3 regions of the Allokutzneria oryzae genome follow, and region 1 is predicted to be linked to each of the others. Evidence: riboswitches for the same ligand, from Rfam matches in the RefSeq annotation. Region 1 holds a riboswitch; each other region holds the start of a gene.
The links. Region 1 has a riboswitch for cobalamin ahead of ACFFQA_RS08635 (ribonucleoside-diphosphate reductase subunit alpha). Riboswitches for the same ligand answer to the same signal wherever they lie in the genome.

Region 1 (5,749 bases):
GGGACCTCGCGGTACATGTTGAACAGCTCGCCCTCGTCGAGGCCGAGGCTCTCCACGATGTACTGGAACGTGTGCGTGTGCACCGCCTCCTCGAAGGCCTGGCGCAGCAGGTACTGGCGGCACTCCGGGTTGGTCAGGTTGCGGTAGACCGCCAGCACGATGTTGTTGGCCACCAGGGACTCCGACGCGGCGAAGAAGCCGAGGTTGCGCTTGACGGCGCGGCGCTCGTCCTCGGTGAGGCCGTTCGGTGACTTCCACAGCGCGATGTCGGCCTGCATGGACACCTCGGTCGGCATCCAGTGGTTGTTGCAGCCCGCCAGGTACTTCTCCCACGCCCAGTGGTACTTCAGCGGCAGCAGCTGGTTCACGTCGGCGCGGCAGTTGATCATCCGCTTCTCGTCGACGCTGACCCGCCCGCCGGAGCGGTCGATCTCGCCGAGACCGCTGGTGATTTCGGTGTTCGTCACGGTGTGAGTCCTTCTGAGCTGGTTACTGGCAGGCTTCGCAGTCGGGGTCCTCGATGGAGCACGCCATGCCCACCTCGGTCGCCGGGACCGGCGCGGGGGACGGGGACGGCGCGGGCACCACCGGCGAGACGGCGTTGAGCTTGCCGTCGGTGCCGCGCAGGGTGCTCTTCTCCACGTGGGTCGCGCTCTGCGAACGCAGGTAGTAGGTGGTCTTCAGGCCGCGGACCCACGCGTGCTGGTAGAGCTCGTCCAGCTTGCGGCCGCTGGGCGCGGCGATGTAGAGGTTCAGCGACTGCGCCTGGTCGATCCACTTCTGACGGCGGGCCGCCGCGTCGATCAGCCAGCGGCTGTCCATCTCGAACGCGGTGGCGTACAACGCCTTCACCTCGGCCGGGATGCGGTCGATGGCGCCGAGGCTGCCGTCGAAGTACTTCAGGTCGCCGATCATCACCTCGTCCCACAGGCCGAGCTCCTTGAGCTCGCGCACCAGGGACGGGTTGACCACGGTGAAGTCGCCGGACATGTTCGACTTCACGTAGAGGTTGCGGTACAGCGGCTCGATGGACTGTCCGACGCCGGTGATGTTGGCGATGGTGGCCGTCGGCGCGATCGCCATGACGTTGGAGTTGCGCATGCCGACCTCGACGACGCGGGCCCGCAGCGTTTCCCAGTCCAAAGTGGACGAACGGTCCAGGTCGAGGTCGGTGCCGCGCGCCCCGGCCAGCAGCTCCACCGAGTCGATCGGCAGGATTCCCTTGCTCCACAGGGAACCCTCGAAGGTCTCGTACCTGCCCCGCTCGGCGGCCAGCTCGGCGGAGGCGGAGATCGCGTAGTAGCTGATCTCCTCCATGCTGCGGTCGGCGAACTCCACGGCCGCGTCGGACGCCATCGGCACCCGCAGCGTGAACAGCGCGTCCTGGAAGCCCATCAGGCCCAGGCCGACCGGGCGGTGGCGCATGTTGGAGCGCTTCGCCTCGGGGATCGTGTAGAAGTTCACGTCGATCACGTTGTCCAGCATGCGAACCGCGGTGCGCACGGTGCGCTCCAGCCGCTCGTGGTCGATGCCGTCGGCGGTGACGTGCTGCGCCAGGTTGACCGAGCCGAGGTTGCACACCGCGACCTCGTCCACCGTGGTGTTCAGCGTGATCTCGGTGCACAGGTTGGAGGAGTGCACCACGCCGGAGTGCTGCTGCGGGGAGCGCAGGTTGCACGGGTCCTTGAAGGTGATCCACGGGTGACCGGTCTCGAAGAGCATGGTCAGCATCCGCCGCCAGAGGTCCTTCGCCTTCAGCTTGCGGAACACCCGGATCTCGCCGCGCTCGGCGGCCAGCTCGTAGGCGCGGTAGCGCTCGGTGAACTCCGGGCCGTAGGCGTCGTGCAGGTCCGGCACCTCGTCGGGGGAGAACAGCGTCCAGTCGCCGTCGGCGCGCACGCGGCGCATGAACTCGTCCGGCACCCAGTTCGCGGTGTTCATGTCGTGGGTGCGGCGGCGGTCGTCGCCGGTGTTCTTGCGCAGGTCGAGGAACTCCTCGACGTCGATGTGCCAGGTCTCCAGGTACGCGCAGACCGCGCCCTTGCGCTTGCCGCCCTGGTTGACCGCGACCGCAGTGTCGTTGGCGATCTTGAGGAACGGCACGACGCCCTGGGACTGGCCGTTGGTGCCCTTGATGTGCGCGCCGATGCCGCGTACCGGGGTCCAGTCGTTGCCGAGACCGCCCGCGTACTTCGACAGCAGCGCGTTGTTGCTGATGCCGTGGAAGATCCCCTCCAGGTCGTCGCCGACCGTGGTGAGGAAGCACGAGGACAGCTGCGGCCGGGTGGTGCCCGCGTTGAACAGCGTCGGCGTCGAGCACATGAAGTCGAAGGAGGAGATCAGGTTGTAGAACTCGATCGCCCGCGCGTCGCGGTCGGCCTCCAGCAGCGACAGGCCCATGGCCACGCGCATGAAGAACGCCTGCGGCAGCTCGTAGCGGTGCTGGTCGCTGTGCAGCAGGTAGCGGTCGTAGAGCGTCTGCATGCCGAGGAACTGGAACTGCAGGTCGCGGTCCGGCACCAGCGCCGCGCCCAGCCGCTCCAGGTCGAAGTTCGCCAGGTCCGGCTCCAGCTGGCCCAGCTCGATGCCCCTGCGCACGAACTCGGCGAAGTACGCCGGGTAGCGCTCGCTCATCTCGCCGTGGCTGGCCTGCTGCTCACCGGAGTACAGGAACTCCAGCGCCTCGCGGCGGAGCTTGTCCTGCAACAGCCTGGCGCTGACGAAGGAGTAGTTCGGGTCGGTCTCGACCATCGTGCGCGCGGCCATCACCGGCGCGATGGTCAGCTCGGCCAGCGTGATGCCGTCGTAGAGGTTGCGCAGGGTCTCGGCAAGGACCGCCTTGGCGGACACCGCCTCCAGGCCGGCGCACGCCTCGTCGATCACCAGCGCGAGCCGGTCGGTGTCCAGCGGCTCGACCCGGCCGTCGGGGTGCCGCACGGTGAAGGCGGGCACCACCGGGGCGGGTGGTTCCTCGGTGACCTGCTGCTGCGACCGGGCCTTGGCGTGCTCCTCGCGGTAGAGCACGTAGGCGCGGGCGACCTTGTGGTGACCGCCGCGCATCAGGGCGAGCTCGACCTGGTCCTGGATCTGCTCGATGTGCAGCGGGCGGTCCGGGCCGCTGTGCCGCAGCAGCGCGGTCTCCACGTCCAGGGTGAGCTCGGCGATGAGCTCGCGGACGCGGGTGGACGTGCCCGCCTCGCGGCCTTCGACGTCGAGGAACGCCTTGGTCACCGCGACCGAGATCTTGGTGGCGTCGAAGGGGGAGGAGGTGCCGTCGCGCCGGATCACCGCGACGGCGGCGGGGGTGGTTGACGGGTCCGAGGACGGTGTGACGGGGTCCGCTGAGTGCACGGTCAAGGAGGAGCTCCAGATCTCGCCGGTGCCGGAAGGGGGGAGTGCGACGGCAGGGGGCACCGACCGAGCGCCCGTCGAGCGACGTCGGGTGGTGGACCTGCCGGGGTCTGGGGTGCTGGCCGGGGGCCTGTCTCGGGCTAGCCGAGGCGCGCGAGGGCGGGCGGCCGGTGGCCGCCGGGTATGCCTGGTCGTGCCGGGGCGACGAACACGGCGCTCTCCTCGCTCGCTTGGCGGAAACGGCCTGGGCGGCCACGCAGGGGTGAGGGCCGACCCGGGCGCCGCGAGGGGCCGTCAGGTCGTCCGCTCGGCCCTCCCACGAGGCCACGGACCGGGCACGCCGGGTGGCGTGCCCGTCGACGGCAGGTGTTCGGACTCGTGGGCGACACCGGACGGGCCGGTGAACCTACTGGCCGTCGCTTCCCGGACGTCCACGTCCAGTGCTGTACCGCCCCGTTCCCGGGTCGGTGACGGCGGTCGTTCCCATTTACCGCTGCGGGGCAGTCCCGGAGTCGCACCGGGTTCCCTGTTGCCTCGCGACCCGTTTCGGGGCCGCGAACCATCGACGCGGGGAATACTACATCTAGTGGTCGATCTTGCAAGCGAGCGCTAGATGGTGGCGTGTTCCGGTTATCACGTGGCTACCGACCGTTCCCCGCGACCCCCTTCCGAGCGTCCCTCCGCCGGGCCGCTAGACCCCGCGCCGCATCGCCCGCGTGCCCAGGAGCAGGCCGATCGCGCCGACCGCGACCGCGGTGAGCGCGCCGTGCAGGACGGCGGGCTCGGCGAAGCCACCGGCGAACAACGCCCGCTCGGCGTCCACCAGGTAGGACACCGGGTTCAGCCCGGCGACCACCCGGAGCCAGTCCGGGCCGGAGCTGACGGGCAGCAACACCCCGGACAACAGCAGCACCGGGAACATCACCATCTGGGTGACGCCGTAGAACAGCTCGCCGCTGGGCCGCGACGCGATCGCCAGCACGTAGGACAACGCGACCAGGCCGGCACCGAAGACCATCAGGAGTGCCAGTCCGGCGAGCACGCCGAGCGGGCGCAGCTCGAAACCCAGCGGCACCGCGACGGCGATGATCAGCGCCGCCTGCGCCAGCAACACCAGGAACTCCTTGAGCGTGCGGCCGACGAGCATCGCGGTCCGGCTGAGCGGGCTCACCAGCATGCGCTCGAACGAGCCGCTGAGCAGCTCCGTCAGCAGCGAGTACCCGGCCATCATCGGCCCGGACAGGCACATCATGATCAGGATTCCCGGCACGAACCACTGCCACGGCGAGCCGCCGCCGTTGTCGCCCGCCAGCATCGAGCCGAACAGGACCAGGAACAGCAGCGGCTGCCCCATCGTGTAGATCAGCCCGCTCGGCTGGCGCAGAGTCGGCATGAGCTCGCGGAGGAACACGGTCCTGGTGTCCCGCAGGAACTTGGTCAACAGTGCCTCCGCGGGAGGAAGTACGTCGGTGGTAGTCACGCGGCCGCCTCCTCCTCGCGCAGGCTGCGCCCGGTCAGCGCCAGGAACACGTCGTCGAGCGTGGGGCGGGCCGACGTCGCGGTGACCACCCGCACGTCCTTCTCGGCGAGGGCGCGCAGGAACTCCGGCAGCGCGGTGTCGGCGAGCTTGACCTTGACCCGGACGGTGGTGGTTTCCCTTGTGGTGTCACCGAAACAGGCCCCGACATCGGCGGCAAGCAGCGCCTCCGGTTCGCTTGCGGTGGTGACGGTGACGCTGTCCCCGGCCAGATCGCTCTTGAGCGCCTCGGCGGTTCCGTCCGCGATGATCCGGCCGCTGTCGATGATCACCACGCGCTCGGCCATGGTGTCGGCCTCCTCCAGGTAGTGCGTGGTGAGCACGATCGTCGTGCCGTACTGCTCGCGCAGCCGCCGCACGTGCTCCCAGATGTTGGCGCGGTTCTGCGGGTCGAGCCCGGTCGACGGCTCGTCCAGGAACAACAGGTCGGGCTGGTGCACCAGGCCGATCGCGATGTCGAGCCTGCGCCGCTGGCCGCCGGAGAGCGTGCCGGGCGTGCGCTTCGCCATCGCGCGGAGGTCGAGCAGGTCGAGCATCTCCTCCGCCCGTCGCCGCGCGGCGGCCCGGCTGAGCCCGTAGGCGAGCCCCTGCGTCACCAGCTCGTCGTGGACCCGGAAGGTCTCGCCCGCGCTGGAGCGTTGGCCGACGTAGCCGATCCGCGCCCGCACCCCGGCAGGGTCGGCGCGGATGTCGCTGCCCGCGACGGTCGCCGTGCCGGACGTGGGTGGCAGCAGCGTGGTGAGCATGCGCAGGCTGGTCGACTTCCCGGCTCCGTTCGGGCCGAGCACCGCCACGAGCTGACCGCGCTCGACGTCCAGGTCCAGGCCTCGGACGGCGTCCACGGTCTCCCGTCTCGCCGTG
Region 2 (5,749 bases), on a different contig from region 1:
CGTCGACGACGTGAGCCTGGTCGTGCACGTGGACCCGCCGGTGGACCCCAAGGACTACCTGCACCGCGCGGGCCGCACCGCCCGCGCCGGCCAGGCGGGCGTCGTCGTCACGCTGGCGCTGCAGGCCCAGCGCCGCTCCGTGCAGGCGATGACCACCAAGGCCGGTGTGCGGCCGACCATCACCCGGGTCCGTCCGGGCTGGACCGAGCTCGCCGAGATCACCGGCGCGCAGAAGCCCACCGGCATCGAGCTGCCCGACGAGGCGGCCCGCCCGGAGCGCCGCCCGGCCCGTGCCGGCGGCGAGCGCGGTCGCGGCGGTGGCTTCGGCCGTCGCCCGGCCCGTGACGGCGACCGCCCGTCCCGCGGCTTCCGCGAGGACCGGGGCGAGCGCGGCGGCTTCCGCGAGGACCGCGGCTTCCGGGGCGACCGCAACGACCGTGGTGACCGGGGCTTCCGCAACGACGACCGCGGCGACCGCGGCTTCCGCGGCGGCGACGACCGGCCCGCCCGTGGCGGCGGCTTCCGCGGGGGCGACGACCGCCCGGCTCGCGGCGGCTTCCGCAACGACGACCGTCCCGCTCGCGGCGGCTTCCGGGGCGAGGACCGCCCGGGCGGCCGCACCCCGCGTGAGGAGTGGCGTCGTCCGGAGCGCGGCAACGGTGGCGGCTACCGCGAGGACCGCGGCCACCAGAAGTGGGAGGACCGCGGCGGCGACCGCGCCACCCGCCAGAACCGGGGCACGGGCGGCCGCAAGCGCTTCAACACGCCGTCCCACTAGCCCACCGGCATAACGCGACAACCCCTCGCCCATCCGGGTGGGGGGTTGTCGCGTTTTGTAGGCATCTTGCGCGAAAACGCCCCTGAAACTCGCGTTATGCCTACAAAACGCGAGTTCCCACCGCCGCGACGGCGGTGGCGCGGGGTCAGGGGGTCAGACCGGCGACCTCACCGATGACGATGATCGCCGGGGGGCGGATCGCTTCGGCCGTCACCGTCGCGCCGAGCTTGTCCAGCGTCGTGCGGACCACCCGCTGGGCACGGGTCGTGCCCTCCTGGACCACCGCGACCGGCGTCGACGGTTCGCGGCCGTGCTCGATCAGCGTCGTGGCGAAGGCGTCGGCGCGCTCCACCGCCATCATCAGCACCAGGGTTCCGCGCAGCTTCGCCAGCGCTGGCCAGTCCACAAGGGACCGTTCGTCCGACGGGCTGACGTGGCCGGAGACGACCACGACCTCGTGCGCGACCCCCCGGTGGGTCACCGGAACGCCGCCGACAGCGGGCACCGCGAAGGCGCTCGTCACGCCAGGCACCACCGTGACCGGGACCCCGGCCTCGGCGCAGGCCAGCAGCTCCTCGAAGCCCCTGCCGAAGACGTAGGAGTCGCCGCCCTTGAGGCGCACCACGAACTTCCCCGCCTTCGCGTGCTCGATCAGCGTCGAGTTGATCACGTCCTGGCTGGCGGCGCGGCCGTACGGGATCTTCGCCGCGTCGACGACGAGCACGTTCGGCGGCAGCTCCTCCAGCAGCTCGCGCGGGGCCAGCCGGTCGGCGACCACCACGTCCGCTCTGGCGAGCAGCCGCCGCCCCCGGACCGTGATCAGCTCCGGGTCGCCCGGCCCACCGCCGACCAGCGCGACGCCCGGCAGCTGCCGCTCGGCGACATCGGTGATCACGCCCTCGCGCAGCGCGTCCAGCACGACGTTGCGCACGGCGGCCGAGCGGCGGTGCTCGCCGCCCGCCAGCACTCCCAGCAGCAGCCCGTCGTGCTCGCCGACCGCCGGGGTCACAGCCGTACCGAGCCGGGCGACGTCGGCGCGCACGCAGAACACGCGGTTGCGTTCGGCCTCCGCGGTGATCGCCGCGTTCACGTCGGTGTCGTCGGTGCACGCGAGCACGTACCAGGCGCCGTCGAGGTCCCCGTCGGCGTAGGTCCGGCGGGTCCAGGTGAACTCCCCTGCGGTCGCCATCGCCTCGACTGCCGGGGTCGCCTCCGGCGAGATGACCTCGATGACCGCACCGGAGGCGACCAGGCGCGGCAGCCGGCGCTGGGCGACCGTGCCCGCGCCGACCACGACGACCCGCCGCCCGGCGAGGTCAAGTCCGGCGAGATAGTGCTGCTCAGCCTGCATGACCGCTAAGCATGCCGATCCGCGCCGCCGAGCACATCTCCTCGCCCGCGACTGTGACCATCTCCATTACTCCTCGCCCGCCGGGATCGCCGGGTGCCGGTCCTCGTAGCCGCGGGCCTTCCACCACAGCACCGCGCCGCCCCACGCGAGCAGGAAGGTCGCCGCGATGCCGTAGCCCATGACCTCGAACTGCTCGGAGATGTCGCCGATCGCGGCCAGCCAGGTCAGCCCGGCCTTCTCCGCGAGCAGCTGCGACACGTAGACGATGACGACGAACGCGGCGATCAGCACGGTGATCGCGGTGGTGACGGTGTTGTAGAACAACGTCCGCACCGGGTTGCGGTAGGACCACGAGTACGCGCGGGTCATCAGGAGCGAGTCCAGCGTGTCGAACGTGCTCATCCCCGCCGCGAAGATCAGCGGCAGGCTCAGCACCGCGACGAACGGCAACTGCCCACCGGTCGCGGTGGTGGCGGTGAGCCCGAGCAGGGTGACCTCCGAGGCTGTCTCCAGTCCGAGTCCCATCAGGAAGCCCACCGGGTACATGTGCCACGAAGAGCGGATCAGCACGCGCAGCCTGCCGCCGAGGAGCCGGTTGAACACGCCGCGGTTCATCAGCACGCGCTCGACCTCGGCCTCGGCCATCTGACCGCGCCGCATCTTCCGCCACAGCCCGCCGAGCGACCTGAGCACACCGGCGTTGAGGACCGCGACCAGCAGCAGGAACGAGATCGCCACGACCATCGAGATAGTTCCGGTGATCTCCTTGACACCGTCCACTTCGGACTCCGCGATGGTGCCGGCGGCCAGCGAGACGATCACCGCGAGGAGCAGCACGACCGAGGAGTGGCCCATCGCGAAGAAGAAGCCGACCCCCATGGGACGCTTGCCACGCAACAACATCAGCCGCGTGGTGTCGTCGATGGCGGCGATGTGGTCGGCGTCGAAGGCGTGCCGGACGCCGAGCACGTAGGCGATCGCGCCCGCCGACGCGAGGATGCCGGAGCCGGGGAACCGGTCGGCGTAAGCCAGGTAGAGCCCGATGCCCGCGACGTGCAGCAGCACGATCGCGCCGATGATGCCGAAGAGCCCGCGTCGTTCCTGCGCGGTCCACGCGCCGCTGGGAGCCTGCGCCTGGGCGTCGAGGGACGTCATGAAAGGAACCTCCTGGGTGCCTCGCCCGAGGGGTGTGCGCGCGTGCCACGGCGTGGCACACGGCTGGCACGAGTTCCTGACTCCCGGCTTCGACGTGACTGAAGGTCGAAGCGGTCACAGTGGCGGGACCGTCCCGGACTCACACCGGGTTCCTGCGCTACCAGCGCAGGAATCGTGGGGGCAGCACGAGGCGCCCGTCAATCCGGCTGATGGAGGTTGAACCCGGCCCGTGTCACCGATGTGATCTTGGGCGGCCGCGCGGGGCAGGGGGCGCGGCGGAAGTGAGAAAGGAAACGGAATAGGAGCGAAAATGGGCTTTGCCTGCCCCGGGCGGCGGGAGGGGCAGGCAAAGCGGGTCGGCGAACGTGAAACTCTCACAGAAATCGACGAGCTCACGGTCCCCACCTGACCGTACACTTCGTCGTCTCTTTCGCGGGTGGTATCTCAAGGATCCGCATACCCGCTCACACGTTCAGCAGTACTGCGTCGTTGGTTCAGCCGGAGTACCGGGCCTGCGACTCGTTGACCGGGCCGTCTCGCTCAACCCAGCGGTGACGGAGGATCTCCGGTGGTCGACAATGCCGGGGCCACGGATTTCATCCAGGCCAGTGCTCGCAATTTCCCACCTCCCACCTGGGACGTGTTACCTCGTCACACGGGCACTTCCATGGCACACCCGAATGCCGTTGTGCGGCAAGGGCGAGCAGCATCCTTTCATCACAACGTGCTACCGCTTGCGCATCAATGCATTGGTCAGCGAAGTGTCACCATTCGCCCGGCGACCGCGCTGGTCCGCGAGCTGCCCACGATCACCGTGGCGGAGGCGGGAACGGCCTCCGGGTCGAACGTGGTGATCGTCGCCACGGTGGCGGGCACACCGGGCCCGGCGACGCCGACCGGGGTCTTCGGCGGACGGTGCAGCCGGAGCAGGTCGAGAGCGGCGCCCAGCCGCCACTCGGCGTTGTCCTGGAGGCAGACGACGAGGTCGGCCTCGGCCACGGCGCGCACCCGCTGCTCGGTCACCGGCCACGGGGTCGCCGGGTCGGCCAGGCAGATCACCGCGTGGTTGTGACCGAGCGGAGCCCCCAGCTCGGCGGCAGCCGCCAGCGCCGTGCTCACCCCGGGCACCCCGGCGACCTCGATCCGCTCGTCGGCCTGCTCCAGCGCGGGACCGGTGACCGCGCCGGAGCCGATCAGCGCGACCGCCTGCCCCTCCTCCGCCAGCCGCACCGCCTCGGCAGCGCGCTGCCGCTCGTCGCCGGGCGCGCTGATCCGCACCTCGGTCCCCAGCCGCAGCAGGTGCCGGACGCGGTCCACGTCGGCTTCGAGACCGACAACGACGGCGGCGCGGCGCAGCTCCGACTCGGCGCGCGGGGTCCGCAGGTCCTCCGCGCCGGGTCCTACCTCCACCACGACCAGCCGCCCGCGCGGCCGGACCCGCGCGGCGGCCACGGTGGCCTTGTCCCCCTTGAGCTTCGCCACCACCAGCTCGACCGGGGCGCCAGCGGCCAGCTGGCCGGCGGCGTGCAGTGCGGCGGCCTCGGCCACACTGGGGGTGCCGACCTCGGCGCGCAGGGCCTCGCTCGGGTTGGGCACATCGACCCCGGCGAGGGTGCCCGCCGGGTAGTGCAGCAGCTCCGCCGAGCTGTCCTGCCAGAAACCGTGGTCCTCGACGGCGTCGAGGATGCCCTGCTCCCCGGACTTCGCGTCGACGGTGGCGAAGGCCCGCACCGCCCGCAGGTCCAGCTCGGAGCGCTCCGCCAGCTCGGCGAGCAGGCCGGTCACCGCGCTCGCGGGCACTCCGCTCGACGAGCCGACCCCGATCACCAGGGTCCTGGGCACCAGCCGAAGCACCCGCCCCTCGGCGGGCAGGAGCCGGTCATCGACCAGGACAGTCCACAGTGGACCACTGGGCGTCAGCTCATCGTGCACGGTCACGTTGGACGGCATGGCGGGCAACGGAAACCGCAACGGGTTGACGACGCGCACCGGCTCCCCGGCGAGCAGTGCCTCGGCGCAGTCGGCGAGCTCGCCGTCCACGGTGGCGTCGAGCAGCTCGACCATCTCGTCGAGCACGGTCGCGCCGACGGACTCGGCGGCGGTGGTGACGACGGGACGGCAGCCGAGGAACTCGCCGACCCGGTCGGCGAGCGCGTTGGCGGCTGGTCCGCCGGTGAGCGCGACGGCGTACCCGCTCTCCTCGTCGACGCAGACCACAGCGGGATCGCCATGCCGGTCGGCGAGCACCGGCGCGATGAGCCGCACCGTCGCCCCGGTTGAGAGGAAGAACACCGCGGCTCCCAGCCGCGGCCACATCCGCCGCAACGCGGGTTTGACCGCTCCTTCGACGACAGCGGCATCGGCTCCGAGGTGCGCCGCGAGCTCCCCCGCGGAACGACGCCCCTTGGCCGTCACCGCAAACAACCCGATCACCCCGAAACCCTATCTCCTCGCCATTCGCGGGC
Region 3 (5,749 bases), on a different contig from region 1:
CCTTCATCTCCCCGGTGTGCACGACCACCAGCGGCCGGTTCCTGCGCTGCCGCGTGGTCTTCCCGTCGGCGGGGACGACGGAAGGTTGTCCTTGTGGCACAGCGGTTCCCTCCTATGCGGCGCGAGCGGCGCGGACGACCCCGGCCACCTGCTCAGCGGACAGTTCGGCGAGCTGGAGGCAGGTCCCGCCCAGCGCGAGCGCGAGCCTGTCGGGCAGCCCCAGCCGCACGACGCCGTTCTCGCAGTCCACGACGACACTGGCGACGCCATCGGCTTCCAGGAGCGCGGCGGCTCGCATCGCGTCGTGCAGCGCGTCGCCGCCCTGGCTCGCGGGCACGGTGGCCCGGCCGTCGGTGACGAGCACCAGCAGCGGACGCCGACGCGGGTCCCGAAGTCGTTCAGCGGCAAGGAGCTTGCGTGCGGCGAGCAGTCCGTGGGCGAGCGGGGTGCGCCCTCCGGTGCGGAGGTTCCGCAACCGCGTGGCCGCCGCGTCCACTGAGGACGTTGGCGGGAGCGCGACCTCGGCTTCGCGGCCCCTGAAGGTGATCAGGCCGACCTTGTCCCGCCGTTGGTAGGCATCGCGCAGCAGAGACAGCACCGCGCCGGTCACCGCCGACATCCGCGCCCGTGCCGCCATGGAGCCGGAGGCGTCCACCGCGAAGAGGACGAGGTTGCCCTCGCGCCCCTCGCGCACCGCGCGGCGGAGATCGCCGGAGCGCAGCTCCAGGCCGGAGCCGCTGCGCCCGCGCGCGTGCTGGTGCGGCGCCGCGGCCTGGACCGTCGCGGTCAGGTGCACGCCGTGTCCGTCCACAGTGGAGGCTCGAACCACGCGGCCGGAGGACGAGCGCGCGCGGGAACGCCGTCCAGGCGCGCCTTCGCCAAGACCGGGCACCTGGAGCAGGCGGGCGCGGAACTGCGGCGCGGGCTTGGCAGGCGCCTGCTCCCCTCCTCCTTGGCCCGATTGCCCCTGCTCGGGCTGCTCCTGCTGTTGCGGCGCTTCGGCTTGCTGCGAGTCATTCCGCGGAGCCCCGCCACCCCCGCCCGGCCCGTCGTCCTCCGGGGGTTCGGGCTCTTCGGCGTGCTCGGCGGCGTCGCGGAGGGCCTGCTCCAGCTGCTCGGAGTCCAGCCCCGGCTCGTCGAAGGGATCGCGGCGCCGACGGTGCGGCAGCGCGAGCCGAACCGCGACCTCGACGTCGTTCTCCGTGACGGCGTCCCCTCCGCGCCACGCGGCGTGGGCGATCGCCGCGCGGGCGACCACGAGGTCGGCTCGCATGCCGTCCACCTCGAAAGCCGCGCACACCGCGGCGATGCGGCGCAGCTCGGAGTCCGGCAACGCGATCCCGGGCAGCGCGGCACGGGCGGCGACGATGCTCTCCGCGAGCTCGGCGTCGGCCTTCTCCCACTGCTGCGCGAAACCGGCGGGATCGGCTTCGTAGGCGAGGCGGCGGCGCACCACCTCGGTCCGCGTTGCCACATCGCGGGAGGCGTTGACCTGGACGGTCAGCCCGAAGCGGTCGAGCAGCTGCGGCCGCAGCTCGCCCTCCTCCGGGTTCATCGTGCCCACCAGCAGGAAGGAGGAGGCGTGCGAGACGGAGACCCCGTCGCGCTCGACGTGCGCGCGCCCCATCGCGGCGGCGTCCAGCAGCAGGTCCACCAGGTGGTCGTGCAGCAGGTTGACCTCGTCGACGTAGAGCACCCCGCGATGCGCGGCCGCGAGCAGGCCGGGCTGGTATGCGCGAACGCCCTCGGTCAGCGCGCGCTCCAGGTCCAGCGAGCCGACCAGGCGGTCCTCGGTGGCGCCGACGGGCAGCTCCACCAGGCTGGACGGCTTGGTGGTCGCGGGCGCGCCGGAGGGGTGCGGGCCGTCGGGGCAGCCGGGGTCCGGCCGGTGCGGGTCGCAGGCGAAGCGGCAGTCGCGGACCGCCTCCAGGGTGGGCAGCAGCGCCGCCAGCCCGCGCACGATGGTCGACTTGGCCGTGCCCTTCTCGCCGCGGACCAGGACCCCGCCAATGCCGGGGTGCACCGCGTTGAGCAGCAGCCCCAGCCTCAGGTCCTCGTGCCCGACAACGGCGGAGAACGGATAACGAGCGGTCACCAGCGCTGTTCCTTCCTCGGGTGTCCACGCCCGGGTAGGGGTCGGACGCGCGGCCGCGCGCCCGGCAAGGGGGGTGAGTCTCCTGGCTCCCGGATCGCGGCGGTGTCCCCGACCTTCCGGCCGGTCGGCCGTGGTCACAGCTGGGGTCCGCTCCCCGGTCACAGTGGCGGGACCGCACCGGACTCGCACCGGTTTCCTCGCGCTCCCCTTGCGTCTTCCCCCGCATCATCACACACCGTGGGAAACCGCCGCGACAGTCCGGTTTCGCGCTGGTAGGTATGCGCCATGGACATGAACTTCGCCGAGGAATTCGCCCGCGACTGGGAGCAGCGGTGGAACTCCCACGACCTCGACCGGATCCTGGAGCACTACGCCGACGACGTGGTGTTCCACTCCCCGGTCGCGGCGCGGCTGCTGGGCGGCGACGGCCGCGTGGTCGGCAAGGCGGCGCTGCGGGAGTACTGGGCGACCGGCCTGAAGTTCCTGCCCGACCTGCACTTCACCGTCGAGGGCGTGTACCTCGGCCTGGACACCATCGTGATCAACTACCGCAACGAGCGCGGCAACCTGGTCAGCGAGATCCTGACCTTCCGCGACAACAAGATCGTCTTCGGCTCCGGCACCTACGCCCGCGCAACCTCCTGATGCCATTCGCGGGCTTATAGACCGCTCAGCGCGCCTGAACACGTCCATAAGCCCGCGAATGGCCGACAAGCAGCCGGGTGGGGGCGCGGAAGGACAGGAGGCCGAGCATGGGGGGATCGGGCTCCAGGAGGCGGAGGTCGGGCAGTGCGCGCGCCACGGTGTCGAGCACCACAGCCGCCTCCGCCCGCGCGAGCCCCGCGCCGAGGCAGAAGTGCCTGCCGTGGCCGAAGGCGAGGTGCCGCCGCGCGCCCGGCCGTCCGGGGCACAGGTTCTCCGGCTCGGTGAAGACCTCGGGGTCGGAGCCGCTGCCCGCGAGCATCAGCAGCAGCTGCGCCCGCGCCGGCAGCTCCACTCCGCCCAGCGTGGTCGCGTCCCCGGTCACCCGCCGCCACGTGATCACCGGCGGCTCGCGGCGCAGCACCTCCTCGACGCAGTCGGCGGCGAGCCCGGCATCACCGCCGCTCAGCCCGCGCCAGAGGTCCTCGCGCTCGACGCAGCGGCGCAGCAACGTGCTCAGCAGCTGCGTCGTGGTCTCCTGCCCGGCGATCAACAGGAAGTAGCAGACCCCGACCGCCTCGGCGACGCGCAGCGGGCGCCGAGACGGCTTGCGGTGCGCCGCCAGCGCGCCGAACAGGTCCGGCTGGCCCGGCCGCGCCGCCCTGACCCGGCAGGCGAGCCACTGGTGGAACTCGGCGGCCTGCTCGGCAAGCTCCCGCTGGCGCAGCGGATCGGGGTTGCCCCAGAACAGCTCCAGCGACGCCTTGCTCCACGCCTTGAGCACCGGCAGGTCCACGTCGCCGATGCCGAGCAGGTGCAGCAGCACCAGGCACGGCAGGTCCCGCGCGATCAGCTCGACCAGATCGCACTGCCCGTTCTCCGCGAGCTCCTGCCGCGCCCGCTCGACACCGTCGGCGGCGAGCCGGCTGGTCAGCTCCATCGCGTGCTGGACCCGCGCCGGGGTGAGGAACGAGGCGACCACGCGACGCAGTCCGGTGTGGCTGTCGGTGCCGTTGTTGGCCAGGGTCGGCGGCAGCGCGAAGCCCGCCCCCGCCAGCATGCGCAGCGTCGGCACCGGCAGCGGCGTCACGGCCGTCAGAGCGTTGTCAGGATGGAAAGTCTCCGGGGCGGCGAGCACCGCTCGGATGTCGGAGTGCCTGCTGACCAGCCACAACCCCGTCCTCGGGTCGTGGTGCACCGGAGCGTGCTCGCGCAGCGACGCGAGGGGCTCGTCGGGGCGGGCGACGAATCCGGGGTCGAACAGGTCAAGCCCGCTGGTCACCTCGTCCGCCGCCCGCACGGGCACGACCGTAACCGGGCAGTGCGAGACTGCGGACCGTGACGTTGCGCACTGGAAGCGAAGTCTTCGACTGGCTGGACACCCGGGCGGCGGCACGGGCGAAGGCCGGGCTGACCCGGACCCTGCGGCCCCGCCCCGAGACGGCCACGGTGCTCGACCTCGCGGGCAACGACTACCTCGGCCTCACCCGCGACCCGAGGGTCACCACGGCGGCGGCGGAGGCCGCGCTGGCGTGGGGCGCGGGCTCGACGGGCTCCCGCCTGGTCACCGGCACCACGGACCTGCACGCGGAGCTGGAGTCCGAGCTCGCGGAGTTCTGCGGTTTCCCGTCGGCTCTGGTCTTCGCCACGGGCTACGCCGCCAACCTCGGCGTGATCGCGGCCCTGTCCGGGCCGGGCACGGTCCTGGTCACCGACGAGTACAACCACGCCTCGCTCATCGACGGCGGGCGCCTGTCGAGGGCGGAGACCGTCGTGGTGCCGCACCGCGACGTCGAAGCCTTCCGCGCGGCGCTGGCCGGCCGCACGCGCAAACGGGCGTTGGTGGTGACCGACTCGGTGTTCTCGGTGGACGGCGACCTGGCGCCGCTGGCGGAGCTGGCCTCGGCCTGTCGCGACCACGGAGCGGGCCTGGTCGTCGACGACGCCCACGGGCTCGGCGTGCTGGGCGCGGGCGAAGGAGCGGCCGCGGCCGCGGGCCTCGCAGGAGCACCGGACGTGGTGGTCACGACGACGCTGTCGAAATCCCTTGGCGCACAAGGCGGAGCGGTGATGGCGTCGGAGCGGGTGATCGCGCACCTGGTGGACACGGCGCGCAGCTTCATCTTCGACACGGGCCTGGCGCCGAGCGCGGTCGCCGGAGCGCTTGCCGCCCTCCGCGTGGTCCGTGCCGACCCGCTGCTGCCGGGCCGCGCCCGAGCGGTGGCACGCGAACTGGCACAGCGGTTGTCGGCGGCGGGCCTCCAGGCCAGCTCCCCCGAAGCAGCAGTGGTGTCGGTGCGGGTGCCCTCCCCCGCGCAAGCGCTCGAATGGTCCCAGCGCTGTCGAGCCGAGGGGGTCGCGGTGGGCTGCTTCCGCCCGCCCTCGGTCCCGGACCGCGTGTCCCGCCTCCGCCTGACCGCCCGCGCGGACCTCACTCCCGACGACATCACCACCGCCATCGACGTGATCACCCGCACCGCCCCCGCATAACGCCATTCGCGGGCTTATGGACGCTTTCGGAGTGCTGAACAGGTCCATAAGCCCGCGAATGGCCGGGGGTCAGGTCGTGAGGAAGGCGATGGTCTGGGTGATGACCTTGTCGCCCTTGGGCATCAGGATGTGTTCCAGGCAGCCGACGTCGATGTTCCGCGCACCCGCGAGCGGGACCGTGGAGTGCGGCAGCGCGATCTCGTCGCAGCTGGAGGACTGGGTCTGGTACTTCACCGCGCCCGGGGTCTCGTCACCGGCGTTGAGGGACTTGAGCATCTTCGAGCTCTGCCGCATGTCCGCGCAGGAGTCCCAGAAGCACGCGAACGACGCGACGGTGCCGTGGTTGACGCCGCCGATGGAGACCCAGTGCGCGGTCTTCTCGGCACCACCGAGGGACTTGATGAAGTGCCTGGTCGGCAGGGAGCCCATGGAGTGGGCGACGATGTCGACCTTGACCGCCTTGGTGTCCTTGCGCACCTGGTCGACCTTCTTGGCGAACTGGTCGGCGGTGATGAAGTTGGA

Region 2: another riboswitch for cobalamin. It lies ahead of ACFFQA_RS29900 (HoxN/HupN/NixA family nickel/cobalt transporter); the one in region 1 lies ahead of ACFFQA_RS08635 (ribonucleoside-diphosphate reductase subunit alpha).
Region 3: another riboswitch for cobalamin. It lies ahead of ACFFQA_RS29865 (putative cobaltochelatase); the one in region 1 lies ahead of ACFFQA_RS08635 (ribonucleoside-diphosphate reductase subunit alpha).

Annotation. Positions count from the first base shown of each region.
Region 1 covers NZ_JBHLZU010000007.1:4,628-10,376, reverse strand. Annotated here, with positions in the region: gene ACFFQA_RS08640 (ribonucleotide-diphosphate reductase subunit beta) at 1-467, opposite strand, end outside; gene ACFFQA_RS08635 (ribonucleoside-diphosphate reductase subunit alpha) at 490-3,357, opposite strand; cobalamin riboswitch at 3,696-3,930, opposite strand; gene ACFFQA_RS08630 (ABC transporter permease) at 4,043-4,831, opposite strand; gene ACFFQA_RS08625 (ATP-binding cassette domain-containing protein) at 4,828-5,749, opposite strand, start outside.
Region 2 covers NZ_JBHLZU010000026.1:284,760-290,508, reverse strand. Annotated here, with positions in the region: gene ACFFQA_RS29910 (DEAD/DEAH box helicase) at 1-778, shown strand, start outside; gene cobA (uroporphyrinogen-III C-methyltransferase) at 924-2,129, opposite strand; gene ACFFQA_RS29900 (HoxN/HupN/NixA family nickel/cobalt transporter) at 2,196-3,284, opposite strand; cobalamin riboswitch at 3,337-3,490, opposite strand; gene ACFFQA_RS29895 (cobalamin biosynthesis protein) at 4,038-5,717, opposite strand.
Region 3 covers NZ_JBHLZU010000026.1:273,599-279,347, reverse strand. Annotated here, with positions in the region: gene cobO (cob(I)yrinic acid a,c-diamide adenosyltransferase) at 1-100, opposite strand, end outside; gene ACFFQA_RS29865 (putative cobaltochelatase) at 113-2,098, opposite strand; cobalamin riboswitch at 2,172-2,293, opposite strand; gene ACFFQA_RS29860 (nuclear transport factor 2 family protein) at 2,381-2,740, shown strand; gene ACFFQA_RS29855 (cytochrome P450) at 2,766-4,037, opposite strand; gene ACFFQA_RS29850 (8-amino-7-oxononanoate synthase) at 4,076-5,227, shown strand; gene ACFFQA_RS29845 (esterase/lipase family protein) at 5,297-5,749, opposite strand, start outside.